Regions from separate parts of the Colwellia sp. MB02u-9 genome, predicted to be linked through region 1. Evidence: predicted binding sites of a transcription regulator. Region 1 holds the regulator's gene; each other region holds the start of a gene.
The links. The regulator FNR, encoded in region 1, switches genes on or off when oxygen is low (the NO sensors DNR and NnrR bind a similar motif). The targets are predictions, from matches to a motif close to TTGATCTAGATCAA.
Positions count from the first base shown of each region.

Region 2: H4J65_RS17335 (universal stress protein) is a predicted target of FNR. The motif match lies at 1,638-1,651, and genes of this name have one in related genera.
Region 3: ccmA (cytochrome c biogenesis heme-transporting ATPase CcmA) is a predicted target of FNR. The motif match lies at 1,718-1,731, and genes of this name have one in related genera.

Region 1 is NZ_JACGVF010000095.1:14,749-18,936, forward strand. It holds gene H4J65_RS11245 (heavy metal translocating P-type ATPase) at 1-470, shown strand, start outside; gene ccoS (cbb3-type cytochrome oxidase assembly protein CcoS) at 467-712, shown strand; gene H4J65_RS11255 (sulfite exporter TauE/SafE family protein) at 716-1,378, shown strand; gene fnr (fumarate/nitrate reduction transcriptional regulator Fnr) at 1,459-2,178, shown strand; gene uspE (universal stress protein UspE) at 2,352-3,284, shown strand; gene H4J65_RS11270 (glucosaminidase domain-containing protein) at 3,633-4,188, opposite strand, start outside.
Region 2 is NZ_JACGVF010000100.1:265,253-269,440, forward strand. It holds gene H4J65_RS17325 (hypothetical protein) at 9-200, shown strand; gene H4J65_RS17330 (TIGR01777 family oxidoreductase) at 434-1,330, shown strand; gene H4J65_RS17335 (universal stress protein) at 1,804-2,241, shown strand; gene ssb (single-stranded DNA-binding protein) at 2,462-3,139, opposite strand; gene H4J65_RS17345 (thioesterase family protein) at 3,527-3,919, opposite strand; gene H4J65_RS17350 (2OG-Fe(II) oxygenase) at 4,175-4,188, shown strand, end outside.
Region 3 is NZ_JACGVF010000100.1:10,962-15,149, reverse strand. It holds gene H4J65_RS16270 (heme ABC transporter permease) at 1-265, opposite strand, end outside; gene ccmB (heme exporter protein CcmB) at 270-953, opposite strand; gene ccmA (cytochrome c biogenesis heme-transporting ATPase CcmA) at 965-1,636, opposite strand; gene H4J65_RS16255 (glutathione peroxidase) at 1,996-2,574, shown strand; gene hemH (ferrochelatase) at 2,583-3,599, shown strand.

The DNA of each region.
Region 1 (4,188 bases):
TTAAAACTGTCATGTTATCGGGTGATCATCAACAAGGCTGTGATAAATTACAAGCAAAGCTGCACCTTAATAGCGTACAAGCAGATTTGTCTGCACAAGACAAAGTCAACGCGATTAAACTACAGCAAGCCTCGCATGCTGTAGCTATGATAGGTGATGGCGTAAACGATACCCCAGTATTGGGCGCGGCGCATTTGTCCATTGCCATGGGCAGTGGTACTGATATTGCTAAAAGCGGTGCGGATGTGATATTACTGAACAATAAACTCAAAGGTGTGCAAACACTGCGACAGGTATCGTTAAATACTGCGCGAATTATAAAGCAAAATTACCTTTGGGCTTTTAGTTATAATGCCATTGTATTGCCATTAGCGGTTATGGGCTATATAGCGCCATATATGGCAGTCATTGGCATGTCGGCCAGTTCAATACTAGTGGTAAGTAATTCTTTAAGGTTATTAAAAAAATGAGTGTGATATACGTATTAATTCCCATTGCTATTTTACTTACCGCTATTGGTATTTATCTCTTTTTTTGGGCGGTAAAAACTGAGCAATTTGATGATTTAGAAAAGCAAGGCATGAGCATTTTATTTGAAGATGATCATGATAAAAAAAGCATCCATCAAAGCAATAATGCTACGCCAATAACAACACAGATAGACAAAACAAACACCTCACAAGAGCAAGCAGACGCAAAGGTCAAAAAATAGTTTATGAGCCTTGATTTTTTCTCCGCATTTATCATCGGATTATTAGGCTCAGGCCATTGTATAGTGATGTGTGGTGGTATTAGCACCATGCTGACGACGGCGATTTCTGATACCTCTCGTCATAAAAAATACGCCATTATATTGGCCTATAACTTGGGTCGTATCGCCTCTTATAGTCTTATTGGCGCTCTTGTCGCATTCACTAGCTCAATGGCGACCAAAAATATCGGATTACCTGTTTCGTTGTTAAAAACTATTGCGGGTGTTTTTCTTATCTTATTAGGTTTGTATTTAGGCCAGTGGTTTATGTGGTTAAGCCGCGTCGAACATTTAGGTAAAAATATTTGGCGCTACATAGCACCACAGACTAAAAAATTTATTCCCATTAAAAACGTACAAAGTGCTTTCGCTTTAGGCGCACTATGGGGCTGGTTACCTTGTGGCTTGGTATATTCTACACTAACTTGGGCATTGGCTAGTGCCGATGCCCTTGATGGTGCCTTGATCATGTTTTTCTTTGGACTAGGCACCTTGCCTGCCTTACTTTCAGTATCACTAGGCACCATAAGTATTAAATCATTATTGAGTCATACACTATTTAGAAAGATAGCAGCCAGCTTAGTGATTTCATACGGCATCTATACTATACTTATTTTATATATATAAAGTGCCTGATATGGACATTATATATATAAAAAATCATGGAAAAATTCATGCGTACATCATGAAAAATTTTAAAGGATATTATGAGTTATAAATCATGCACTATTCATCAACATATTCACTGCCAAAACTGTAGTCTTAGTGAATTATGCTTACCCTTTTCTCTCAATGATAAAGAGTTAGAAACGTTAGATAATATTATCGACCGTAAGCTGCCGATCCATAAAGGTGAGCAAATATTTAACGACGGTCAACCCATGCATGCGCTTTACGCCATACGTTCGGGCACATTTAAAACCTACACCATTAGTAAACACGGTGAAGAACAAATTACTGGTTTTCATTTAGCGGGTGATTTGCTTGGCTTTGATGCTATTGCCAATGCTCAACATCCAAGTTTCGCTAAAGCGCTAGAAACCTCAATGGTTTGTGAGATCCCTTACAATACGCTCGATAATTTATCGAACAGCATGCCAAAATTAAAAAAACAAATTTTACGTATGATGAGTACTGAGATCCGTGAAGATCAAGAAATGCTAACATTACTTAATCGTAAAAATGCCGAGCAACGACTAGCAACATTTATCAGTACCTTAAGTATTCGTTACCATGCCCGTGGTTTATCTCCATCTGAGTTTCGTTTATCTATGACCCGCAGTGATATTGGTAACTATATTGGTTTAACGGTTGAAACCATCAGCCGTTTGCTTAACCGCTTTCATAAAAATGGTTTAATTGCCGTTGATGGTAAACTCATTACTATTTTAAGTTTCGACAAATTAAACGCATGCGCCGCACTTTAATGTCACGCTAACACCTGCTTTTCTACATTGCCTTATTAAGGTATTTCACGCTATGCTTAGCGTGAAATATTATTTATCACCGATAGCATAATAATTTGATTTAAGACAACTATTATTGCCTCAAAGTAGACTATTGTTATAACACTAGTAGACAATTGATAAAGGAATTAGCCATGGAAAAGTATCAAAAAATACTCGCGATTGTTGACCCAACAACAGAAGAGCAGAAAGCGGTAAATCGAGCGATAGAATTAGCACGTAAAACAGGTGCTAGCATTACCGCATTTTTGACCATCTATGATTTTTCTTATGAAATGACCACCATGCTGTCAAGTGATGAGCGTGAAGCCATGCGCCAATCAGTTATTAATGATCGCACTCAATGGCTAGAGTCTTTACTCGCTGATCTTGATTTAAGCGGAATTTCTATCGATTGTCGGGTTATATGGCATAACCGTCCCTTTGAGCAAATTATTGCTCAAGTACTCAATAATGGTTATGACATTGTCATTAAAGGGACTCATCAACACGACAAATTCAAATCTGTGATATTTACGCCTACCGATTGGCATATTCTGCGCAAATGTCCTTGCCCTGTTTTACTCGTGAAAGAGCATTTGTGGCCTGATAACGGTAATATTCTTGCGGCGTTAAACATTGGTAGTGAAGAGGAAGAACATAAAGCACTTAATAACAAAATCACTGCAGAAGCTAAACAGCTGACCCAAGTCATGAAAGCTAATTTACACCTAGTTAACTCATTCCCGGGAACGCCAGTAAATATCGCCATAGAAATCCCAGAGTTTAATGCCAGTGATTATAATCGCTCGATGTTAAAATATCATCAAAAAGCGATGTTAGCACATGCAACTGCCTTTAATATTGCGCCAGAAAACACCCATATTAAAGAGGGTTTACCGGAAGATATCATTCAAAGCATAGCGGCTGAATTAGATGCAGAATTAGTCATTCTTGGTACTATTGGCCGTACCGGTTTATCGGCAGCGCTAATTGGTAACACCGCAGAGCATGTTATTGATAGGCTTAATTGTGATGTATTAGCATTAAAACCCGATGGTTACATTTCACCACTTGATGTTGATTAATATCAGCTAACATCACTAGCATAAAGTTGAATTGGGTCATTAAACGCCTAGTTCAACTTTTCTTGTTTAATAACTTAAACTAGATTATGCGCTGAAGTTTTAACAGCCTTTAGCCAAAAGTATATGACGATAATGTCCTTAAGGTAAATAATGTAAAACGGTTACCTGTGATAGCATAATAATAAGGCTATTATTAAGTTAGAGGTATTACTTTTGCTGATAAAAAACTGAGGAAGTACTACTTTTTCAAAGCAATTCAAGCGAAATTTTTTTAACCGACATGATATTTGAATTTATTTATAAATCTATTTTTATACCTAAATTAGGAATAGCACATTTACATAGCGCTTATTTATTATATAGCGCGAAGTAATGTCGATTATGGCGGATCATATCAGTTAATTCCAACACATAATCTATGCCACGTTCAGAATAACGCATTAATCCTGTTGCAAGAATTTCTGGCGCTAGCGGTTGGTTTTGATCACGTAATTGGCCTCTAATCGATCTAAATACCGTATAGGCACCGTTAGTATTAATATTGTGCAAATAACGTGCGACACCTAAACTAATAGAGCTATAAGCGGCGACTTCATGCTTAGCGCCGGTATTACGGCTACCTGGCACCATGCCGCAACCTTCCCTATAACACCACACACCAAAAAAGTTTAAGCCTATTCGAGCAAAACGAGAGGTTCCCCAAGCAGATTCATTGGCCGCTTGCACTAAAACAAGGGCTAATGGAATAATGTCAATTTTAAGCTGTAATTCATATAATTGTCTTAACAGAGAAAATTTTTCACTGACTTTATATTTTTTGCTCAAACTGCTTACTAAAGTGTGTTCTTCCGCACTAAAGGGCTGTTCTAAGCTTAATTGCGCAATTAAGCGCGCCACTTCAGCA
Region 2 (4,188 bases), on a different contig from region 1:
AAAACACAGTGGAATTTAAAGACCTACATATTGGTATGAAATGCGGTAGTAAAAAAGGTAGCGGCACGGTGACTTGGATTGATGGTTCAACCCGCACTATTTATTTGGCAAATACCGATCACAACGATAGTTTTGCCGTTGGCTTTGAAGAGATTATTGAAGATCCTCAAGCGCACAACAAAGAAGACATCTACTACTAAATTTTTTACTTTACTTACCTAATGATATACCTAATGATAAATTAGCTCCTGTGGGAGCTTTTTTATTGCCTGTGTTACATTACTAACACACTGTACTGTTATAGTTTATTGCTACCGTATATTGTTATACAGTGATCCATAAACTAAATTTTTCGGTATAACTATTATATAAAACCTAATATATCTAAGTGATTAATAACTTATTTAGACAAGCGTTAACTCAAGGAACAATGATGAATATTCTTATTACCGGAGGTAGCGGCCTGATAGGTCGAGCACTGATCCAGCACCTGAGTGCCGAACGCATTATTGTTTTAACCCGTAATCCTGCAAAAACCGCTAACATACTGCCTGATAATATTGAATTTATCAGTACACTTGGCGATATTGACTTTAATGAACTTGATGTGGTTATTAATTTAGCCGGTGAAGCCATTGTTGACAAAAGATGGTCAAAGGCACAAAAAAATACTATTTGCCAAAGTCGCTGGAAAATAACCCAAAAGCTAGTTGAAAAAATACAAGCAGCGACTAATCCGCCACATAGTTTAATTTCCGGCAGTGCTATCGGCTTTTATGGCCGCCAAGGCGCATTAGCGATAGATGAGAGCTACCAAGAGATACACGATGAGTTTAGTCACAAGGTTTGCCAAAAGTGGGAAGCAATAGCCCAAACTGCCGCGTCAGATAAAACCCGCGTTTGCATTATAAGAACCGGTATTGTCTTGGCTGAAAACGGTGGTGCGTTGCAAAAAATGTTACTGCCATTCAAATTTGGCCTTGGTGGACCTATTGCTAGCGGTGAGCAATTTATGTCATGGATACACATTGATGACATGGTTGCTGTTTTGTTAGCGGCAGTCTACCAAACTTCACTCACGGGTATTATCAATGCTACAGCGCCTATGCCAGTCAGTAATCAAGAGTTTTCAGAAACCTTAAGTGCCGTACTCAAACGCCCGTGTCTGTTCAGAGTTCCAGCTTTTGTATTACGTGCATTAATGGGCGAGTCAGCAGATTTAGTCCTATATGGCCAAAACGTTTTACCGAGCAAGCTACTCAATAATAACTTTAAGTTTCAATACCCTTCATTAGAGGTAGCACTAAAACAACTCTTAGTTAAGCCATAAAGTGACCTAAACTGGGTTGTAGCTCAAAAGAAAATTTTTCCACACAGTAAGTGCCTTGATATTGTCGACAGTGAAATTTTTCCTGAAAAAATTGTCGCTGGTAATATTGTCGCTGGTAATATTTCCCCTAAAAACACTTTCACTGGTGAGATTTTTACTCGCGAATGTGTTGACGGTAATACCATAGCTACAAGTACTTAGTCACTATTGAGTATGGCGTTATTTATGCTGATGCTTGCTACTTTTCTAACCTGATTTTAAACGACACTCACTAACAACCAAACAGATTATTTAATTGATCAATATATTGATTTGTATCAAAAAGCTTGCGAGTTCAACTTGAACGAACAGCACATTTTTACTATCGTGATAACCAATAACTTAATCGAACCGGGCTTAACCCATAGCCTTTGGTATAAAACAGAAATATCAAAAGTGGTGGCATAAGCGGGGATTACTTTCAGGAGAATAAAATGAAAAAACCTTTATACCTTGTTGCCGTCGATGGCAGTCAGTGGAGTTTACGAGCCGTTGAGCGAGCCATTGATTTAGCCAATAAAACTGGTGCTAAGGTAATGTTATTAATGGTAAAAGATTGGTCATATTTACAACCTGTACTACTTGAAGGTACCTCGCCAATCATAGTAGATCAAACAGCTGAAGAAAACGATACCAGAGCTAAAGTGTTAGCGCCATTAGTTGAAAAATACCACAATGTAAACGTAGAGATCACCACAGATCTTATTTGGGGTGATCCTGCCACCGTAATAAAAGAGCAAATTAAAGCATTACACGCGAATATGCTCTTTGTCGGCCGCCAAGGACGATCTCAGATTGTTGACATATTACTCGGCAGTGTGGCTAATAAATTAGCTCATCATGTCGGCATACCCATTGTGCTAGTGCCATAGTCAATGAGTGAGTTATACCAAGTTGATTAATTATCTGCTCATTTTTAATGCTTAAAATAAAAAAGCAGCACACTTAATTAGTCAAATGGGTGTTAAACAGTAATTTTTATATAACACTTTGGTTTTAAAACGGAAAAAGGTGAGCAGATGCTCACCTTTTTTATATTATTTACCCTATAACAACTGTTTTCTCAGAAGCTAGTTATTAATTAACTATGTGCTAAAACGGGATGTCATCATCAAAATCAATAGTTGGTTCTTGTGGATTCACTTTAGGTGCATTCTGTTGAGAGCCACCTTGTTGCTGCTGAAAACCACCAGAATGTTGCGGCGCAGCCTGTTGTTGGAAGCCACCGGACTGTTGTGAAGATGATTGCTGAGCTGGTTGCTGTTGAAAGCCACCACTTTGCTGTGCAGGTTTATTATAGGCTTGCTGAGGTGCAGCTTGCTGGTTAAAACCACCACTTTGTTGTTGTGGTTGTTGCTGTTGAAAGCCACCTGATTGTTGAGGAGCTTGCTGGTTAAAACCGCCTGCACTGGCTCCGCTACCGCCACGAGAATCTAACATTTGCAGCGTACCGTTAAAGCCTTGAACAACAATTTCAGTCGTGTATTGGTCTTGGCCTTGTTGGTTTTGCCACTTACGTGTTTGCAAAGCGCCTTCAATATAAACTTTAGAACCTTTCTTTAAATATTCACCAGCAATTTCAGCTAGTTTGCCAAACATCACCACACGGTGCCATTCAGTTTTTTCTTTTTGTTCACCCGTTTGCTTGTCTTTCCAAGTTTCAGAAGTTGCAATAGTAAGGTTAGCAACCCCTCCACCATTAGGCATATGACGCACTTCAGGGTCTTTCCCTAAGTTACCTAAAATTATTACTTTATTGACACCAGCCATGAACAAAATCCTATATTTGCAGTAAAGTATTACTTTACTAATTTAGTACTTTCCAAACGTCAACTCGCTCAGAATATTTATTTTTTATAACAATACCTAGATTCTAACACTACGAGTAAAAAATTACGCTAGGTTTGCACTATTTTTGTAAAATACTTTATTGCTAATACCCTAATAACGACCCACCAGAATATAACGGTTTTTCGCTAGTAAACTGGTCTCAGATAAAGTTTTTAAAGCACTTTGATTTTCATCGTAAAAATTCATGTAACCGCACTAACTGAGTGCAATTTTACTTTGCTTGCTCTTAACTCAGGGTGTTTTTATGAAAATCTAACTGAGGTTAATTAAAATAAAGACCGATATAAAAGTAATTGATAACGCTAATTATTCAATGAAATGCTCATTCATAATACTAATTGTTGGTGCTAATATCTTTTGTGATTTTTTAGTTTTATGGTCAAAATGCACCATTACAGCAGTACCTGATGCACATTTTTTATCTTGCTGCCAAGCTTCTTGATAGACGTCAAACGAGCTATTGCCAATGCGGCTAATATAGGTTTTTAATTCGACATCAGTGCCATATTGCAGCTCAGCATGAAACTCAACCGTCGTTTTAGCTAAAATTAATTTCCAATCTGTTAGGTTTAAATCAGGTGAGAACCATTTAAAAACTGGATCGCGTGCGCCCTCAAACCATTGTGCAACTACGGTATTATTAATGTGACCTAGCCCATCCGTTTCACAAAATCTTGGTCTTATACATTCTTTAATCATAATGACTCTCTACATTGCTTTGTTATATAAATAATTAACTATTTTAATTGCTGCTATCAACACTTGAGTAGATCGATAGCTCGGTATTGGGTGATTGTCATTTCATTAAGCCTAATACCAATTGAAAAACCAATTGAAGAACAAGGCTTAGTAAATGAACATTGCGACACATACTACAGAGATTTTTCAGCAAGGTAATTAAATTAGCGCTAGTTTGTTGTATGCTAAAGCCAGATGAGTAATAAGAAAATAGCCATGACAGACTTTAT
Region 3 (4,188 bases), on a different contig from region 1:
CAAGTCTTAATTGCCACACTAAGCTAGATAACGCGGCAATGGCCATGCCTAAGTATATACCCATAGACAACATCGCCGCAGGTACATGTAAATAGAATATTCTAAAGGTATCACCTTGTTGATAATCAGCAGGGGCAAATAGTAAGGCCCAGGTAATACCAATAGCTAAAAAAACAAAGGCTAGGCGCGCGCACCAAGGTAATATTTTACCCGCAAAATGATAGCTAATCTCAGGATTTGCGTAAGGGTGAAGCCACTTCCACATCATATTAATTTGTACTCACTTTCAGCGCTGCACTTACAGCAAATGGGGCCAAGGTTAACGAGGCAAAAAATATTGCCGCGATTATAGCAAGTTGTCCGTTATAAGGTAAGTTCATTGCCGCAGTATCGATTGCGCTAGTGGCAAAAATAAGTACGGGAATGTACAGCGGCAGTACCAATAAGCTGAGTAATACCCCTCCTTTTTTAATGCCAACAGTTAAAGCAACACCAATAGCGCCAAGCAAGCTCAATACTGGCGTACCCAGTAATAGTGTTAGCATGAGCGCACCATAGCTGTGCTCATTTAAATGCAATAATACCGCGAGCAATGGCGCGATCAGTATTAATGGTAAGCCAGTAAGCAACCAATGTGCAACAATTTTAGCCAGCACTAATATAAATATTGGCTGCGGACTTAATAGCATTTGTTCTAGTGAGCCGTCTGCGTAATCAGACTTAAATAATCTGTCCAGTGATAGCAAAGTGGCGAGTAAAGCCGCAACCCAAATAATGCCTGGGGCAATGCGTGATAACGTTGTACTTTCTGGGCCAACGCCTAACGGAAATAGCGTGACGACAATAACAAAGAACAATAAAGGATTAATAATGTCGTCGCGATGACGAAAAGCGATCATCAGATCTCTTTTAACAATTAAGCCAAAGGCCGCGCGGTAAGAAACTTGTGTCATAAGTGATGACCCTAATAAAAACGATAAGCTAAAGTGACTTTCTTTACTCGCTCTGCGGGTAATGAGAGATCTTGATGAGTGGTTAATATCACACAGCCACCGTTGTCAGCATGTTGTAAAAATAATTGTTCTAATTTTTCCACGCCTAACTTATCAATAGCGGTGAAGGGTTCATCTAAAATCCAAATTTTAGCTTGGCTTTGCCATAAGCGGGCTAAAGATATTCGACGGTGCTGTCCTGCACTTAAGTGAGCAGCCAGCGCATCCTCAAAGCCAAGTAAGTTTACTTCTGCTAATGTCGCCTCGGCTGTGGCACTATTTAGGCCATGTAAAGCTAGATTAAACTCGAGATTTTCTTGTGCGGTCATCTCGTCTTTAACGCCAGGTAAGTGACCTAAATAAAGTAAATCCTGATGGAATGTTTCACGTTGCTGCGTAATACTTTCATCTTGAAAATAAACCGTACCTTCATAGGGTTGAGAAAGACCGGAAAGAATACGCAACAAACTGGTTTTTCCAGCACCATTTGGCCCTTCAACTTGCACAATATCGCCTGCGGCAATGTTAATATCAAGCGTTTCAAACAACAGGCGGTCGCCACGTATACAAGCTAAGTTACTAGCACTTAGTAAGCTATTGGTGTTCGGCGTAAATACTGTGTTTTCGCTGTGTAATCTGGACAAACTTTTTCACTTAATTGTTACGTGTAGGCATGGGGTCATGTCACTATTGAGATGATAATAACCTAATTAACCGACTAGCTTTTGATTTATGTCATTAGGTTGTAATGCGTGTTTCAGGTTTTATTATAATTGCTGCAAACACATTGCAGGCTACTATATCGTTCAATAAAGCTGAGTAACAGTTTTTCCGCACCGCTTTGTTAATAAGGCTATTTAATTTTTAATAAGTGATCAATTTATTGCTCCAATTCGTATAATAGCGGATAGAATACATAGCACATTATCATCAGCACGGATAATTCCTTTGCTGAGATAATTACGATAATATGTCGGTAGAAATAGCCTTAAGAAGGAAGCTCATGAAAAATTTATTGTTGATTAGCATTATTGCTTTAACAAGCTTTACCGTTAAAGCGCAGGCCGAAGTCGATATCACTAAAAACATTAACATCGACCCTTCAGCACAATGTTTAGCATATATGCAACACAGTGAAAAAAAATTGCATGCTAAAGAACTGCTTGATCTTTGTCAGTTAACGGCGGGTAAGGCAATGTTAATTGTCAATACGGCTAGTCATTGTGGTTTTACTCCACAATTTACAGCGCTCGAAGCTTTGCATAAAGAATACCAAGAGCAAGGTCTAGTGGTCATCGGTTTCCCATCAGATGACTTTTTTCAAGAAGAAGATGACGAAAAAGATACCGCTGATATCTGTTTTGTAAACTATGGCGTAACTTTTACTATGTTATCGCCTGTGCATGTATATGGCAGTGATGCTCATCCTATTTTTAAAGCATTAGCGGAAAAAACCACTGCACCTAAATGGAATTTTTATAAGTATTTAGTTAGTGCGGATGGTAAAACGGTTAAGCACTTCAACAGCCGCGTAAAGCCTGATTCAGACATTTTCATCAATGCCATTAACGAAATATTATAGAGAGAATTATGTCAAGATATGCAGGCCAAAGTAAAAAAATTCATGATTGCACGACAAAAACGGGCGTATTATTAACTAATTTAGGCACACCCGATAGCCCAACACCAAAGGCACTTAGGCGTTATTTGGGCGAGTTTTTATCTGATCCACGAGTAGTGGAAATTCCTCGCTTGATTTGGTTTGTGATTTTACATGGCATTATTCTTCGAGTGCGGCCCAAGAAATCAGCTAAGTTATATGAAACGGTTTGGACTGAGGAAGGTTCGCCTTTGTTAGTGATTAGTAAGCAACAAAAAGCTAAAGTTGAGAAAGTACTCACAGCAAAGTATGGCGATAACGTGATGGTTGATGTGGCTATGCGTTATGGTAATCCATCGATTGGTGATGCTTTAGAAAATTTTCAAAAAAACGGTGTTAACAATATTATTGTTCTCCCTTTGTATCCACAATATGCGGGTCCAACTATAGGGGCAACCTTTGATGCTGTGTTCAATAAAATTAAAAAATGGCGCTGGATACCAAGTATCCATTTTCAAAGTGGTTATCACGACAAACCTTTATACATTAAGGCATTAGCGGCCAGCATTAATAACTATATAGCTGAACATGGTAAGCCTGATAAGTTAGTTTTTTCTTATCATGGTATGCCAAAGTATTTTTTAGAGCAGGGCGACCCATACTATTGTTTTAGTCATAAAACCACCCGTTTAGTGGTTGAAGAACTTGGCTTAAGTAAAGATGATTATGTTATGACCTTTCAATCGCGTTTTGGTAAAGCCGAGTGGCTTAAACCTTATACAGATGAAACCTTGGCAAAACTTGCTGAAGATGGCAATAAGCATGTAGCGATTATTAGCCCAGCATTTAGTGCCGACTGTTTAGAAACTTTAGAAGAATTAGTACACGAAAACAAAGACGTATTTATTGATGCGGGAGGTGAAAAATATCATTATATTCCAGCACTAAATGATGATGATGCACACATTGACGTTATGCTTGAATTAATAGAACCACATATTAATTAAATACTCTGCTTTAAAGAATATAGATACCAAGACTTATTTTGCTAGCATCATATGGGTCAGTTATTGCTCAGCTAGGCAGCTGTGCTTAAGTAGTTTTTTCTATTGAACTTAACTATTGAATTTAGCTATTGAACTTAAATAGTTGTCGTTTACTTTTCGGCAATTATTTAAATTCTTGTTTATCTTCGTCATTAAAATAAATAATCGATTATTCTGAGATGGCTTAAGCCGTCTATGCTCGCGTTATCTTCAATCCCAATAATTAATATCGCTGGTCAATATGCGCTTGCATTGTTCTACTGGCTTGCACCCATTTCATTATGTTATTACTTAGCTATGCTGGTTAAAATACACTACGGCTGCTGTGCTCTCAATAACACACCTTAGCTATTGCTAAATCCATCGGCAAGGATTTACTCATGCTGTGAAGCGATCTGTGAAGCGATCTGTGAAGCGATCTGTTAAGCCATGGATAGCGAGTAACGGCCATGTAAGAATTAATCGTGTATCTTGCCTACATAGATGTAGGGACTTATGTTTAGTTTCGAACAATAACCATGTGCTATTGATTATATCTGCTCATTTATAA